3 regions of the Peribacillus sp. N1 genome follow, and region 1 is predicted to be linked to each of the others. Evidence: riboswitches for the same ligand, from Rfam matches in the RefSeq annotation. Region 1 holds a riboswitch; each other region holds the start of a gene.

The links. A riboswitch is a leader RNA that binds a small molecule or an ion and turns the genes downstream of it on or off. The one in region 1 is predicted to bind glycine.
Region 2: it holds a riboswitch for glycine, as region 1 does, so the genes downstream of both, gcvT (glycine cleavage system aminomethyltransferase GcvT) here and ACYP5M_RS17040 (amino acid permease) in region 1, are expected to answer to the same signal.
Region 3: it holds a riboswitch for glycine, as region 1 does, so the genes downstream of both, ACYP5M_RS10465 (amidohydrolase) here and ACYP5M_RS17040 (amino acid permease) in region 1, are expected to answer to the same signal.

Annotation. Positions count from the first base shown of each region.
Region 1 covers NZ_BAAHZO010000004.1:249,313-254,522, forward strand. Annotated here, with positions in the region: gene ACYP5M_RS17030 (sodium:solute symporter family protein) at 1-532, opposite strand, end outside; gene ACYP5M_RS17035 (DUF3311 domain-containing protein) at 529-729, opposite strand; gene ACYP5M_RS17040 (amino acid permease) at 1,001-2,344, opposite strand; glycine riboswitch at 2,551-2,629, opposite strand; gene ACYP5M_RS17045 (amino acid permease) at 3,132-4,520, shown strand; gene ACYP5M_RS17050 (FAD-binding oxidoreductase) at 4,881-5,210, shown strand, end outside.
Region 2 covers NZ_BAAHZO010000001.1:1,713,333-1,718,542, forward strand. Annotated here, with positions in the region: gene gcvPA (aminomethyl-transferring glycine dehydrogenase subunit GcvPA) at 1-1,280, opposite strand, end outside; gene gcvT (glycine cleavage system aminomethyltransferase GcvT) at 1,298-2,404, opposite strand; glycine riboswitch at 2,543-2,626, opposite strand; glycine riboswitch at 2,630-2,717, opposite strand; gene ACYP5M_RS08260 (DEAD/DEAH box helicase) at 3,094-4,782, shown strand; gene ACYP5M_RS08265 (YqhG family protein) at 4,760-5,210, shown strand, end outside.
Region 3 covers NZ_BAAHZO010000002.1:422,795-428,004, forward strand. Annotated here, with positions in the region: gene ACYP5M_RS10460 (DNA translocase FtsK) at 1-612, opposite strand, end outside; gene ACYP5M_RS10465 (amidohydrolase) at 1,031-2,218, opposite strand; glycine riboswitch at 2,341-2,447, opposite strand; gene ACYP5M_RS10470 (DUF1444 domain-containing protein) at 2,686-3,492, opposite strand; gene ACYP5M_RS10475 (thioredoxin family protein) at 3,543-3,854, opposite strand; gene ACYP5M_RS10480 (hypothetical protein) at 3,963-4,502, opposite strand; gene ACYP5M_RS10485 (YtoQ family protein) at 4,593-5,042, shown strand; gene ACYP5M_RS10490 (GyrI-like domain-containing protein) at 5,175-5,210, opposite strand, start outside.

The DNA of each region.
Region 1 (5,210 bases):
CGTGTATACCGGAGATCATCACATAAATGGTAAGGCTGATCGCCCCCATCCAAACTGCCTCAGACATAGAGATGGCACCATAAGATGCTTCTGAGACAATGATCCCCAATCCTTTCAGCTGCACGACGATCACTGGAATCATCGACACCACACCGACAAGTGCAGCCAAAATTCCTAAACCGGGACTCTTATATTTGCTTACAAAGAAATCGGATTGGGACATCAGTTTATTTTCCTTGGCATATCTCCATATTTCCGGTAGGAGCCAATAGGATAATACGTAAGACAAAGTAATGTAAATTAGAACATATAGTGCGGGTGCGCCCTTGCCATAAGCCCAGCCGCTGCCGCCAAGGAAGGAGAAGGTCGTATAGATTTCCCCGGCCATCAGCAGAAAGACGAATATCGCACCAAAACCGCGTCCGCCAACCGTCCATTGTTCCAAGTCCATATCTTTTCCTTTTGAAGAGCGTATGCCTAAAAATATCGATAGAAGTAAAAATGCTAAAATGATTAAGAGAGCAATATTCATTCCTGGTCACCTTCCCGATTCCTGGGATCCAGCTTATACATGATGCCCAGTATGGCAGAGGTAAGGACCACCCACATAGCCATCCAGAACATATTGAAAGGCATCCCTAATACATATGGTTCTATTTTATTAACAAAAGGCAGAAATCCTAGTATGCCTATAAAAGGAACTAGAGTAAGAATATATATAATCTTCATAAACAAACCCCTCCGTTTTAATAAAGTGAAACGCCCACCAATGGGGTTTATTCTTCAATGCCACTGATGGATGGGTGAACCAAACCGGGATGAAAAATTCATACATGACGGAAAAGGTCCGATAATATATATTAGCTTACACTATTTTGATATAAAATTTAATGCAGTTGCCTGATATATTTGAGCAACTGTGCGCAGACAGCCGAACAATGATATGTTCATAAAACAGATAAAGCCTTGAATTCTTAGTGAGTTCAAGGCTTTATTTCCTTTAGCTATATTTTTTCCGAGAATTATATAGTATTACCAAAAGTATGAACCAGATTGGGGTCAAGAGCAGTGATAGTCGTGTAGCTTCAGCGAATAGCATAACAATAAGGATGAACAGGAATAATCCTAATATGGCGTAATTGACAAAGGGTGTAAAAGGAGCCTTGAAAGTCGATTTCGCTCTTAGGTCAGGCCTTGTTTTCGAATATTTGATATGGGAAATCAAGATAATGCTCCATACCCATATGAAACAGATGGCACTGATGGTCGTCACGACGGTAAATGCATGTTCAGGTATCAGTTTGCTTAATAATGCCCCTATTGATACAACGATTGTGGATGTTAATAAGGCATTGCTCGGAACAGCCTGTTTATTTAATTTTTCCAGTTTAGCAGGGGCTTCGCCATTCCTGCTTAACGTATAAAGTATTCGGCTCGTTGAAAATAAACCGCTGTTGCATGCAGAAGCAGCGGATGTCAAAACGACGAAGTTGATGATCCCTGCAGCGACAGGAATGCCGATTAACGCAAAGACCTCTACAAATGGGCTGCTCGTGGCATCCAGTTGTGTCCATGGGTTGACGCAGAGAATGACGAATAGTGCACCAACATAGAAAAGTAAAATCCGGACAGGGATTTTATTGATGGCAGATGGAATGTTCTTTCTCGGGTTTGCCGTTTCTGCTGCGGAAACCCCGACCAATTCGACACCGACAAATGAGAAGACGACCAGCTGTAAAGATAATAGGAATCCAGAAATGCCATTAGGGAACATGCCCCCATGATTCCATAGGTTCGTTAGGGAAACCGTTCCGCTATTGGTATTGAAGCCGATGATCAAAAGGATGATCCCCACGACGATCAAGGCGATGATCGTGATTACTTTAATGATGGCAAACCAGAATTCCAATTCACCAAATAACTTAACGGTCAAAAGGTTCAATCCTAACAGAATGACTAGGCATATTAGAGCCGGAATCCATTGAGGGATATCGAACCAATATTGCATATAGACGCCGACAGCTATGATATCGGCCATTGCGGTCATGATCCAACAGAACCAATATGTCCACCCTGTCACGAAGCCGGCCCATGGACCGACATATTCGGTTGCAAATTCAGTGAATGATGTATACCCTGCATTGGATAAGAGCAATTCCCCCAGTGCCCTCATCACAAAAAACAAGGCAATCCCTATTATCAGATAGGAAAATAAAATGGAAGGTCCTGCTAATTGTATGGCTTTTCCGGAACCTAAAAATAATCCGGTGCCAATGGTTCCTCCTATTGCGATCAGTTGTACATGTCTATTTTTTAAATCTCTTTTTAATTCTTGTCTTGCCAATTCTTACGCCCCCGTCTTTTTATAGTCTTGGTAGTGAATGAATTTACCTGAATGGTCTTGGAGAGAGGGACTGATTTTTTCGTCCAGCTTGCCTTTCCCATTGGTTTTAAAGCTGTTGTTTTTAGTCCAACCACAAAATGGACAATAAAAAAAGAGATTGGATAATACCAATCTCTTAAAGGGTTCAGAATAACAATTTTATCATTCGTTACTCTTCTGTCCTTTTGCCTGAGATTGTGAATCCTTCGGCGCTGCACCTTGTACAGTCTCTCCAGAAGCTGCTCCTGCTATAGTGTCATCCATAGCATTCATCGCTTGCTTGTATGCGGTTGTGAATAAATGTTGTCAGTGATAATCTACCACTGCTGAATCATTCATTATGCTTATAAAATAATATTGGAATTCTATCATCTATTTTTCGGAAGGTCAACAAGTTTTTTTTGAAGTGAAAACGGCAATAGCTGTAGTTTTATAGTGGTCTTAATTTTTATTAAGGTACTTGAAAAATTTGTTTTTTGGATGATCACTATTATGAAATATTGAACATCATTTTTTTGAAATGATATTTTTAGATAAGGGAAATTGCCAAGATATATTTGGTAACTGTTTATTTCAAAAATACAATTGTATTTTTACAGAATATTTACTATTATAAGATAAGAAAACATAATTGAAGTGTTATTGATATTTTTTTCGATAAAGCATTTCTAACCGCAATAATTAATAGAGAGTCGTTCGTGTTAAGGATGGAAAAGCATTACCGATATTGCATCTGGGGGAGTTAAACATGTCGAACAAGGAATTAAAGAGAGGGCTGGAAGCACGTCACATTCAAATGATAGCTTTGGGCGGAACCATCGGTGTCGGGTTATTCATGGGATCGGCGAGCACGATCAAATGGACCGGGCCCTCTGTAATGCTTGCTTATGCCATCGCAGGTATTTTTATATTTTTCATCATGCGTTCCATGGGTGAGATGCTCTATTTAGAACCGACTACAGGTTCTTTTGCAACCTTTGCGAGCAGCTATATACATCCTTTGGCAGGTTATATGACTGCTTGGAGCAATTGGTTTCAATGGGTAATCGTCGGAATGTCCGAAATCATCGCGGTTGGGTTGTATATGCAATATTGGTTCCCGGATTTACCGGCATGGATACCAGGTGTGGTCGCCATGATCATCTTGGGGGCGGCCAACCTCATTTCAGTTAAATCCTTCGGGGAATTTGAATTCTGGTTTGCGCTTATAAAAATCATAACGATCATATTGATGATCGTTGCCGGCCTAGGCCTTATCTTCTTTGGAATAGGGAATGGCGGGGATGCGATTGGATTATCGAATCTATGGGAAAATGGCGGCTTCTTTACGGGAGGCTGGACAGGATTCTTCTTTGCGCTTTCCCTTGTCGTGGCATCCTATCAAGGCGTTGAGCTTATCGGCATCACAGCCGGAGAAGCGAAAGATCCAAGGAAGACCGTAACAAAAGCTATCCAATCAATCATATGGCGTATATTAATTTTCTATATTGGTGCCATATTTGTCATCGTGACAGTCTTCCCTTGGGATCAACTGGATGACTTAGGAAGCCCATTCGTTTCAACCTTTGCTAAAATAGGTATCACAGCAGCAGCAGGAATCATCAATTTTGTCGTAATCACAGCGGCAATGTCTGGATGCAACAGTGGGATTTTCAGTGCAGGGCGTATGCTTTACACACTTGCATTGAATGGCCAAGCTCCAAAAGTCTTTGCTAAAGTATCTAAAAATGGAGTGCCGGCATATTGTACGATCGCTGTACTATTAGGATTGGGCATCGGGGTTATCCTGAATTACCTTGCACCGCCGCAATTATTCCTTTATGTGTACAGTGCGAGTGTATTACCCGGGATGATTCCATGGTTTGTCTTACTTATCAGTGAGCTTAAATTCAGAAAGGTAAATGCCGCTGAAATGGAGAAACATCCGTTCAAGATGCCGTTGGCCCCTTACAGTAACTATGCGACAATTGCCTTCTTACTGATGGTGCTGGTCGGTATGTGGATCAATCCTAGTACCCGGATTTCCTTGGTTGTCGGGATCGTTTTCCTAGCCTTGGTCGTAGCAAGTTATTTCATGCTGAAAATGGATAAACGAACACCATTGGATGTTAAATCCGATGATGAAATTTCGGGATAAGAAACTCTATCAGAAAGCCCTTCTCTTAATTCGAGAAGGGCTTTTTTGTCTTTGGTGACTGTTGGAATTCAGGAGTGAAGTGGTGGAATTCACGAGTAAAATGGCGAAACTTACGAGTGAAGCTGAGAAACTCGAGTAAAACAGAGGAATTCACGAGTAAAACGGCAAAACTCACGAGTAAAGCTGAGAAACTCGAGTAAAACAGCGGAATTTAACGAGTAAATCAGCGAATCTCACGAGTAAAGCTAATTAGTCCCCGTAACAAGGGATGCCAGCAGGGGGACGCTTATGGAATGTGTCTTCCTGACAGACTTTTTCATAGGATGTAACATCATCTTTACCCGAGGAAGGGGTTATATTTTGGAAAGAACAAAACTTACCGGGCGGGTCGTTACACCTAATGATGCTGAGTATGAGCAGGCCAGGATAAATAATAACTTAAGTTTTTCTAAATTTCCAAAGGTCATTGTGTTTTGCCAGAATTCCAATGATGTATTGAATTCATTGAAGTGGGCCCGGGAAAATCATACACCTTTCCGGGTTAGGAGCGGCAGGCATAGTTATGAAAATTTTTCATTAGTGAATGGCGGTCTAATCATTGATATAAGTGAAATGTACAATATCAAGGTCAACCGTGAAAAAATGATTGCAAAAATCGAAGCCGGAGCTGATTTAGGTCAAGTATATAAT
Region 2 (5,210 bases), on a different contig from region 1:
ACCGCAACCAGCATATGGTCTTTCAGCTCAGGATAAACCGTCCCTAAATCAAAGCCGCCGATCATCCCTTTTTCAAAAAGGCTTTTATTGATCTCTGAAAACGAAGCAGGCAGTTTAATGATAAATTCATTGAACGAAGGACCGTCGAATATCACTTCCACCCCTACTGCCATAATTGCTTTTTTCGCATAATGTGCTTTTTGAATATTTTGCACGGCCATTTCCTTGACACCCTTTTTCCCAAGGGCGGTCATTGCAACAGAAGCTGCCAACGCATTCAAAGCTTGATTGGAACAAATGTTGGATGTGGCCTTGTCACGGCGAATGTGCTGTTCACGAGCTTGTAGCGTTAGTACAAATCCCCTTTTACCATTTTCATCCACGGTTTGACCGACGAGTCGGCCCGGAACTTTCCGAACAAGTTTATTAGTAACCGCAAAATATCCACAATGAGGTCCACCGAATGCCGCTGGAATGCCGAATGGCTGAGCATCCCCCGTTACGATATCTGCACCGAGTGCACCAGGGGATGTCAAAGCTCCCAATGCAAGCGGATTACTGGAAACGATAAACATGGATTTGACGCCATGAATGATTTCTTCCATTTCCTTCAATGGCTCGATCCGGCCAAAAAAGTTCGGATATTGCACGATCACTCCTGCAATGTCCTCATTCGCCAATTCCTTTAAAGCAGCTAAGTCCGTCACACCGTCTTTATAAGGAATTTCGATCACTTCCACGCGTTGCCCTTTCGCATATGTCTTCACGACTTCTCTTGATTCAGGATGAACGGTTCCTGAAATGAGAATCTTCTTGCGGCGTGTCTGTCCTGAAGCAAGCATGGCTGCTTCAGCCAGCGCTGTCCCGCCGTCATACATGGAGGAGTTAGCCACATCCATGCCCGTCAATTCACATATCATCGTTTGATATTCAAAGATTGCTTGAAGCTCTCCCTGTGAAATTTCAGGCTGATAGGGTGTATAAGCCGTGTAAAATTCAGAACGGGATAGAACATGATCGACGATGACCGGTGCATAATGGTCATAGACACCCGCACCAAGGAAGGAAGCATAGTTTTTAAGATCCGCATTCTTGGCAGCAAGCCTTGATAACTCTTTCATTAATGCTGGTTCCGATTTAGCAGGCTTGATATCGTATTCTCCTTGAAAACGAACGCTCTCAGGGATATCATTGAAAAGTTCTTCAGCAGTGGATACCCCTATCGCTTTCAGCATTTCTTGTTTATCTTGCTCTGTCATGGGTAAATAACGATGTTTCATCTAATGACCATTCCCCTCTATTTACGTGGTTTTTTATAAAAAGGTGTTTGTATTATAACGGCTTTCAAACGTTTGGAACGGATCTCCACTTCGACTTCCGCATCCAGCACTGAAAATTCCTTATCGATAAGTACCAAACCCACGTTTTTCTTCAACGTTGGTGATTGGGTACCGGTCGTGACCTCGCCAATGACTTTATCACCGCTGTAGACCTTATACCCATGACGTGGAATGCCACGGTCTATCATTTCAATTCCCACAAGCTTGCGAGGAGCTCCTTTCTCCTTTTGCTCAGCAAGAACGGCTTTCCCGAAAAAATCAACTTCCTTATCGACTTTTACTGCAAAACCAATCCCGGCTTCTATCGGGGTGATGTCTGCTGAAAGCTCCTGCCCATACAACGGCAGTTTCGCTTCAAAACGCAGGGTATCACGAGCACCTAAACCAATCGGCTGAACTCCCTCTTCGTTTCCGGCATCCATAATCGCCTTCCAAAGGGCTGGACCATTTTCACTGTCACTATATATCTCAAAGCCATCCTCACCAGTGTATCCAGTACGGGATACCATCGTGGAGATACCGTTAATCATGACATTTTCCTTGAACTTGAAAAATCCAATTTCACTTAAAGCTGTATTTCCCGATAGTTTTTGTAAAATCTTCTCTGCAGATGGTCCTTGAAGTGCCAGCTGTGTATAGTCACTAGATACATTCTTGATTTGGACATCTTCCGATAAATGAGCTTGCAGCCAATTGAAATCTTTTTCTGTGTTCGCTGCATTGACCACGAGCAGATAGTCATCCTCAGCCCTTTTATACACGATGAGATCATCAACCGTGCCTCCGTTTTCATAACACATGGCGGAATATTGGGCACCGCCCTGTTTCAGCTTTGCTATATCATTAGTCAGCATCTTTTGTAAAAAGGAAAGGCTCCCAGGACCCTTAACATCGACTTCACCCATATGGGAAACATCGAATAACCCCGCTTTTGTACGTACGGCTTCATGTTCGTCCTTTATACCCGAAAATTGGACAGGAAGTTCCCAGCCGCCAAAATCAATCGTTTTACCTCCGTATTCACGATAAACCTCAAATAGTGGTGTTCTTTTTAAATCGGTCAAAAAATGACCCCCTTCAGATTTTTTTAAATTAATTGGCTTCATTATCAAAAGCTTCTTGTCATTACGCATCAGATATATCCTGATTCATGATGTGAAAAAAGCACAAAAAAGGACAGAGAAAGCCCGTTTGAGCTTTTTCTCTGTCCTGAAACCTGAAAGTTTACCTATGTAATAGGTTTTCCCCTTTGGTGGCCGTCCCAAAACGGGCGGCGCTCTCCAGAGTTGCGTCCAATAAGAGTTCTTTTGCCTGAGAGATTCACTGCTAAGTTTGCTCCTTCGGCGCTACATCCGTAGTCTCTCCCCTTATCTTCACCCGCATATAAATGGTCTACCAATGAAAGGAAGCGAATAAGCCACCAAACATCGGTAAAACCTCTGAGCATCGTGGAATGCATTCTCTGCCAATTCTCCTGAAACCTCAGAAACCGTTTGATTGGTCTCCTTCAGTAATCTTGGATAAATTAGAAGCCTATAGCCCATACTAAGAAAACGCGAACTGCAAAATCGATGTACAAAGATTCTTTGTAGCGTTGGGAAATTGGAATTTTCTAAATATACTTATATCCTACCCTAAGAAACTTATCTCTGCAATATCTTTTGAAGAGAAATATTTTTCTTACTTCACATATGAAATGTTCGGGTTTTGACCTTTTATTAAGGAAAATATGATTTAAGAGGGAGTTATTTCTATGAAAATCAATATATCCTTTAATTCTGAATGGAATGACGAGTTTCTGCAAAAGATGGAAAATGACGGTCCATGGGGAAACTGGGAGCTTTATAAGCTCGCGGTTCAAATGGAGGAAAATCTTATCATCCCTGATTTTGAAGGTTTACAGGCGCCCAAGCACCTTCCGCAGTTAACCCCGCTTCCCCATCAATTGGAAGCAGCCAAGCAAGTGGTGGAAAAGATGAATGGAAAGGCCATTTTAGCTGATGAGGTAGGGCTCGGAAAAACAATTGAAGCTGGATTGATCCTAAAAGAGTATATGATTAGGGGCCTTGTAAAAAAAGTTTTGATCCTTGTTCCGGCTTCCCTTGTCACACAATGGGCTTTTGAATTGAATACCAAGTTTCATATACCGGCAGTCGTTCAGAGAAAAAGCTATGTTTGGGACTCCTGTGATGTGGTCATTTCATCCATTGATACAGCGAAACGAGCTCCACATCGAGATATCATTTTCAAGCAGGAATACGACTTCATCATTATTGATGAAGCTCATAAACTTAAAAATAATAAGACGAAGAACTATGAATTCGTCCAAAATCTGAAAAAGAAATTTTGTTTACTCCTGACAGCCACTCCGATTCAAAATAAAGTCGAGGAAATTTTCCACCTCGTTTCGTTATTGAAACCAGGCCACTTGGGAAATGCCTCACTTTTTTCAGAAAAGTATAAAGGGAAAGGCCGGAACATAATTGAAGATGAACACCTAAAGGAACTTGTCAACACTGTCATGATTCGAAACCGGCGGGCCGATACTGGCATTGAATGGACAAAACGGCATGTGGAGACCATCACCATTGAATTTTCTCCAACGGAACAAGCATTGTACGATGCTGTTTCCAAATTCAAACCTATTTCGGATGGTTCTAAAGGAAGCGCCTTTTCGGCTCTCACTCTCCAAAGGGAAGCATGCAGCAGCAGAGAGGCGGTCTTTTATACATTAAAGAATATGAAAAATAAATATGATCAGCCTTCCCCTGACTTTTTGGCAAAGCTTGATGATTTATTTTCTAAAGTGAATGAAACGGTTCAGAACTCAAAGGCTGAAAAAGCTTTGGAACTGATCAAGAAAATTGATGATAAAGTCATTATCTTTACCGAATACCGGGCGACTCAGCTATATCTACAATGGTACCTACAGCAGAATGGAATTTCTTCAGTTCCTTTCCGAGGCGGTTTTAAGCGCGGAAAGAAAGACTGGATGCGAGAATTATTCCAAAAAAATATACAGGTATTGATTGCAACAGAAGCTGGCGGGGAAGGGATAAACCTTCAGTTTTGCCATCACTTGATTAATTTTGACCTGCCATGGAACCCGATGAGGCTCGAACAGAGAATCGGACGGATACACCGCCTTGGTCAGGAAGAAGATGTGATGATTTATAACTTTGCCACGAAAAATACAGTGGAAGAACATATTCTAAAGTTACTATATGAAAAAATAAATTTATTCGAGAAAGTAATCGGCGAATTGGATGATATTCTAACCAAACTGGATATTAACAACATTGAAGAATATTTGATTGATGTAGTCGGCGAATCCAAAACAGAGGGCGAAATGAAAATCAAGATGGATAATTTTTCATCGTTAATCCAATTCGCCCAATCAATGAAGGAAGGTGAGGTTCATGCAGCAACGGGAAATTCATGATTTTTTAATAACTTACTTTAAAGCCAATGATTGTGAAATACTGGATAATGCACCAACCCACCTTACAGTCCAATTGACGATTGATATGGATAAAGAATTAATGAACAGACCCTTTTATTGGCATTATCTAGAAAAAACAGGCGGCGTTCCAAACCTAGCACAGATGACTTTCATTACCGATCCAGAACTAGCTCCATCCGATTTAAAGGGAGAAATGATTCATTTTGGCTCCCCACGCCTTCACCAGATTATTCAATCTACCAAAAAGCTGGCAGGATATACTAGACTTTTTGAGGATACCCCTCCATCAAAAGGGGGAAATAATCCTTTGTTTCCTTGGCTGACCCTGAATGTGAAAATATCCTATCAATGCGATCGTAAAAAGGATACCTTCATGTCGATCGGTTTGAATTTAATCTCAGGTGAGA
Region 3 (5,210 bases), on a different contig from region 1:
CGTCAATTCCTCATGTGACACTTCTTTTGGGATTTCAGGAATCGATGCTGGAATCCCGATATCGGGTTCTTCCTTTTTTAGGACGGGCATTTTGCTTTCTAATTCATATTCGACAATTTCTTCAGAAACGACTGTTTTTTTTTCCGGACGACGGAACCCATAAATGGGTGAAGGGATTTCCGTCGGACGGAATGGAGTATTTGAAGGGACTATTTTTGAGACTTCCTCCCGTTCGAAGTTTCTCCGTTTTGGTTCAGGATCCCTCACAGGCCTTCTTGTTTCTTTGGCCGCGCTCCCCTTTTTTGGTTCATGATCTTCCCTGTTTCTTTCCCTAGGCTTTCTTTTGCTCTGTTCACGATCTGGAATGAGCGGAAACTTGAACTGCCCTTTTGGATATTGAAACAGGATTTTCGTATCAGGGTCTGGCGTCTGCGACATTTTTTCCACTTTTTGATTGTAAACCTTTATTTCTTCTTCCTTTGACTTTGCAAGCTTTGAAAAATCCATTTTCCTTAATGTCTCTTCATCAAGCGGTTCATCTATAATAATCTCTTCAATTTCAATAATTTCCTCTGCTTGGAACCATTTTTTCATCTTATTTAGCCATTTCAAAACTATCACTCTTTCTACATCTGTAGTTATGTAACTAATTCTACCAGTTATTTTAAAAATATCGAGAAAATTTAAGCTAAATTGGGATTAGTATCTATTTTTTTATCGCACTCTTACTAACTTAACGTATTTCGCAGAACTCCTACCCTATTAAACCCCTTCTGGTATGAGTTTAAACCTGCACTTCGTGAAATAACATTAGCCCTTAGTCTACTATTTAAATAAAACACCGCTGTTAAATCGCGTTTACAAAGAGATTAAGTTTTCATGCGGCGCAAGAAGCAGACTGGTCAATTCATTGAAGCATCCTTCACGAAACCTCCGGTGGCATCCTGAAACCCATAAAACACCGTTCGTTAATACCGAACGGTGTTTTGTGGGTTTCTGCACTTTTTTGCAAACAAATATACCAATGGAACTATTCCCATTCATAAAAATCGCATACAACTTGGGCCACTGATTTGGATGCGATCAAAAGGGCATCTTCATCAATGTCGAATTTGGGATGGTGATTGAAATATGCCTTCTCCACCCCTTTTGGTTTGCAGCCAATGTAAAAGAAGCAGCCAGGAATCTTTTCTGCATAATACGAAAAATCCTCTGAACCAGAGAAAACCGGAAATTCCATAACCTTTTTAATATCTTTGTCTTTCATGCTTTCCAGACTATTTTTCACGAATCCAGTCAATTCAGGGTCATTATATAACGGAGGATAATCAGGCACATATGTTAGTTCGCACTGAACATCAAATTCCGTTTCTATCCCTTTAACGATGCGGTGGATTTCCCTATCGATCAGCTGTTGGGTCTCTGCTGTCATATAACGAACATCCCCTTCAATTTCTATACGATCTTTAATGACATTAAAGCTTCCTTTTCCATCGAAGGAGCCGATTGTGACCACGCCCATATCAAAAGGGTTCAAGCGGCGGCTGATCACGGTTTGTACGGCTGTCACGAAATGGGCGCCTGCCACAATGGCATCATTGGCCATATGCGGGGACGAACCATGGCCGCCTACACCCTTAATCGCCAGCTTGAAATAGGTCCGTCCAGCCATCGAATAGCCGCCGTGATACCCGACAACCCCTGCAGGATGGGACGGAAATAAGTGGATTCCAAAAACGGCATCAAGTTCATCCAAAAACCCTGATTCCATAATGCTCTTTGCTCCACCTGGGGGTGTTTCTTCTGCATGTTGATGGATTATTTTAATCGTACCGGATAGGGAATCTTTAAGCTCATTGATGCAGTCTGCCAGAACCAATAAATAAGCGGTATGCCCATCATGTCCGCAGGCATGCATGACACCTTCATTTTTTGAACGGAACGGGACATCCGCTTCTTCTTTAATCGGCAACGCATCGAAATCCGCACGGAGACCTATCGTTTTCCCAGGTTTTCCGCCTTCGATCGTTACGATGATCCCTAATCCATTTCCTACATTCGTTTGAATCGACATATCCTTACCCTTATAAAAATCAATGATATATTGTGCCGTTTTCTCTTCTTTGAAGGATAGTTCCGGGTTCTCGTGTAAATGACGGCGGATTTGAACCATTTCCCCTTTACGGGCTTCCAGCATGTTCATTAATTTGCTTTTCACGTTCACGTTTATTCTCCCCCTTATTTCAAGTTGAGCATATTAGTAGTTCCATGTTCGCTGCATGCCTTCCGATACAAAGTGCCCATTAAAAAAGGGCAGAGAAGGATTGCGTAAACTTACCGCTCCCCTTCTCTGTCCTTTTCACCTGAGAGTTTAGCTCCATTTTTGGACATGGAGATTTCCCCTTTGGTGGCACACTGCTTCCTGCGCACTCTCCAGAGCTGCGTCCAGCTGCGGTTCCATTTACCTGAGGGATTTGCTCCAAGGGATCTTTTTGGAACTTGCTCCTTCGGTGGCTCAATGCTTGCACTCTCCCACAACGTTCATCCGCTTGTTCTTTTTATATTCTCAAAATATTCCAATTATATTATCGCCGATTAAAAAATAAATATCAACTCTGAGTTATAAACTCTATTAAACTTTAAAAGGACCGCTGCCAGATGCTGACACGGTCCTTTTGTGATTCATTATTGTTCAGGCTTTTTGTTTTTACCCATAATGAAGATGGGCTCCAACTCATTTTCTTCATAAAGGAATGATAGAGCCGTTATCGGAACATGACCGCTGGCAAAGAAGCTCATCGCCATTTGCGCAAGAATATCATAGCCCGTATCATTCTTCACATCGGCAATGATGATGACATCCTGATGTGGAATGGCCACAGCCATGGTTCCCTCGATCTTGTCCTTCATTTCCCGAAGCCATGATTCATTTAGAATCCTGCTGGCATCATATCCATCATTCGTGTTCAAAAAATAAAATGCATTACCTGCAACGATATCCGACTTCATTTCAGTGGTGAGGGAACGGGCATTGAATAGGGCAATTTCACGGATCCTGTCACCCTGCCAATTTTCCCGTTGAATCATCTTTTCATCTATAAGACGGTAGGTTTTCCCTAAATCAAGGGCATAAAAAACCCGGGTTTCAGCCGTATGCTCATCGAATAAAAACGGATTTCCTTCTTCGGATTCCATTGGAAAGGAGGTCGAGCGGATGACTGGGAAAATGAATTTCTCCTTGCCTTCCATACTGTGTTCTTCCCCCATCACATTCAGGGCCTCTTCCACGTAATAGGTAATTTCATCGATGGCCTTTTCCTGTACGTTTTCATAGTTAGCAAGCACAGGAGGCAACTCGATGGTGATCCCCTTCCCGGTCTTCACATTTTCCACCCGTAACGTATCTTGCTTGCTATCGAATTTGAATGAGCGATTCTCATCTTTTAAACGCTCCTTCAAGATATTTTTCAGCTTCGTGCTGTCCATTTTCATGACTGACCCTCCTCTTCATTGAAAAATCCCCAGCGAGAAGGGGAAATTGATTATAGTGATTGAATGAATTCCTCAATTTGTTCTTGCGTTTTGCGATCCTTGCTCACAAATCTGCCTAGCTCCTTGCCATTATCATAGGCAATGAAACTTGGTATACCGAATACATCATTAGCCGCACACACATCGATGAATTCATCACGGTCCACATAAATGAATGTAAAGTCAGGAAATTTCGTTTCAATCTCCGGCATTATCGGTTCGATTACACGGCAATCTCCACACCATGTTGCTGAAAAAAGAAAGATATGTTTGCCTTCATTTTTAAATGCATCATATTGCTCTACTGTTTGTAATTTTTCCATTTGTATATTCCTCCTGCTCTAAATGACACCTTATTTTTTATAATCCCATCATACCAGAGTCTCCAGGAATCAACCATTAATACGGATCGGTTGAAAGTCACTGGCCTCTTATTTCTGGGGCACGGATGAAACGATTTCCATCATTTGTTTTGCATCGGTTTTTAATTGGTCTTTATCCGTTTCGGTTGTCAGCTTCACTCCGCCGATTCCCACTGCAAGCTCATACTTTTCTTTCGGTATCTCTTTAATCGAAATAAAGCCGAATTTATCATCGGTTTGAAAAGAATGCAGTACTTCAAATTGATCCTCTTGTTCCTTTATGGCCAAATATAACACGGAGCTGTCTTCTTTTTCATTCGGATTGACAAATAATATATAAATCTTATCACCTTTTTGTAAAATCAAATTATTATCATGTTCTTCCACTACTTTAAAATCGTTTGGCAGATAGACCTGAATTAGGCCTGCCTCTTGATTGGGCTGTTTTTCATCGTCACGAAAAGCCAATTCAGCAGCCTTCATTGCCTTTTCGGTTTGTCTTTCGATACCTGAGCAGCCCACGATCAAACTGCTTATCAACAGGAAAACAAGAAAATTCTTATTCGATAAAGCCATCGTCATTCCTCCAGCCGTCTCTTTTACTACCATATGGATAATATTATCCTTATTTACGGAATTCATCCATTTTCTAAAAAACATGGTACAATGAAAGCAATTTTATTATCGAGGAGGAAAACAATGAAGTTAATCGTGTATCTTGCTGGGGAGATCCATTCAAATTGGAGAAGCGAGTTGAGAGATAAGGCCGCTGCACTGAAGCTTCCTTTAGAATTCGTCGGCCCGATGGAAAATCATGAACGCTCCGATAATATCGGTGAAGATATCCTCGGGGAACAGCCGAACCCTATCCTGAAGGATGCGGCCGCTTCCCAAATCAATAATTTACGGACAGGTCTTTTGATGAAAAAAGCCGATCTTGTCGTCGCCCTGTTTGGCGAGAAATATAAACAGTGGAATACTGCCATGGACGCAAGCACCGCCATTTCCCTGGGTAAACCGCTTATTTTGATTCGTCCGGAATCCCATCATCATGCCTTAAAGGAATTATCGGAAAAGGCGAGTGTCACGGTAGAATCCGTTAACCAAGCCATGAAGGTGCTTTCTTATATTTTTGAAGAAGGGCTGTAAAACTCCCTGTCCCTTAACCTTCCAGCTCAAGTATGAAGGATTTTTGTTTACCAAATAAAAAGCTTGCAGGAGAAAGTTAGATCCCTAACCTCACCTGCAAGCGAAAAACGAATAAATTTTGATGGTTGAACACTATTTCTTTTTAATGGGAATCCAAATTTCGGAGTA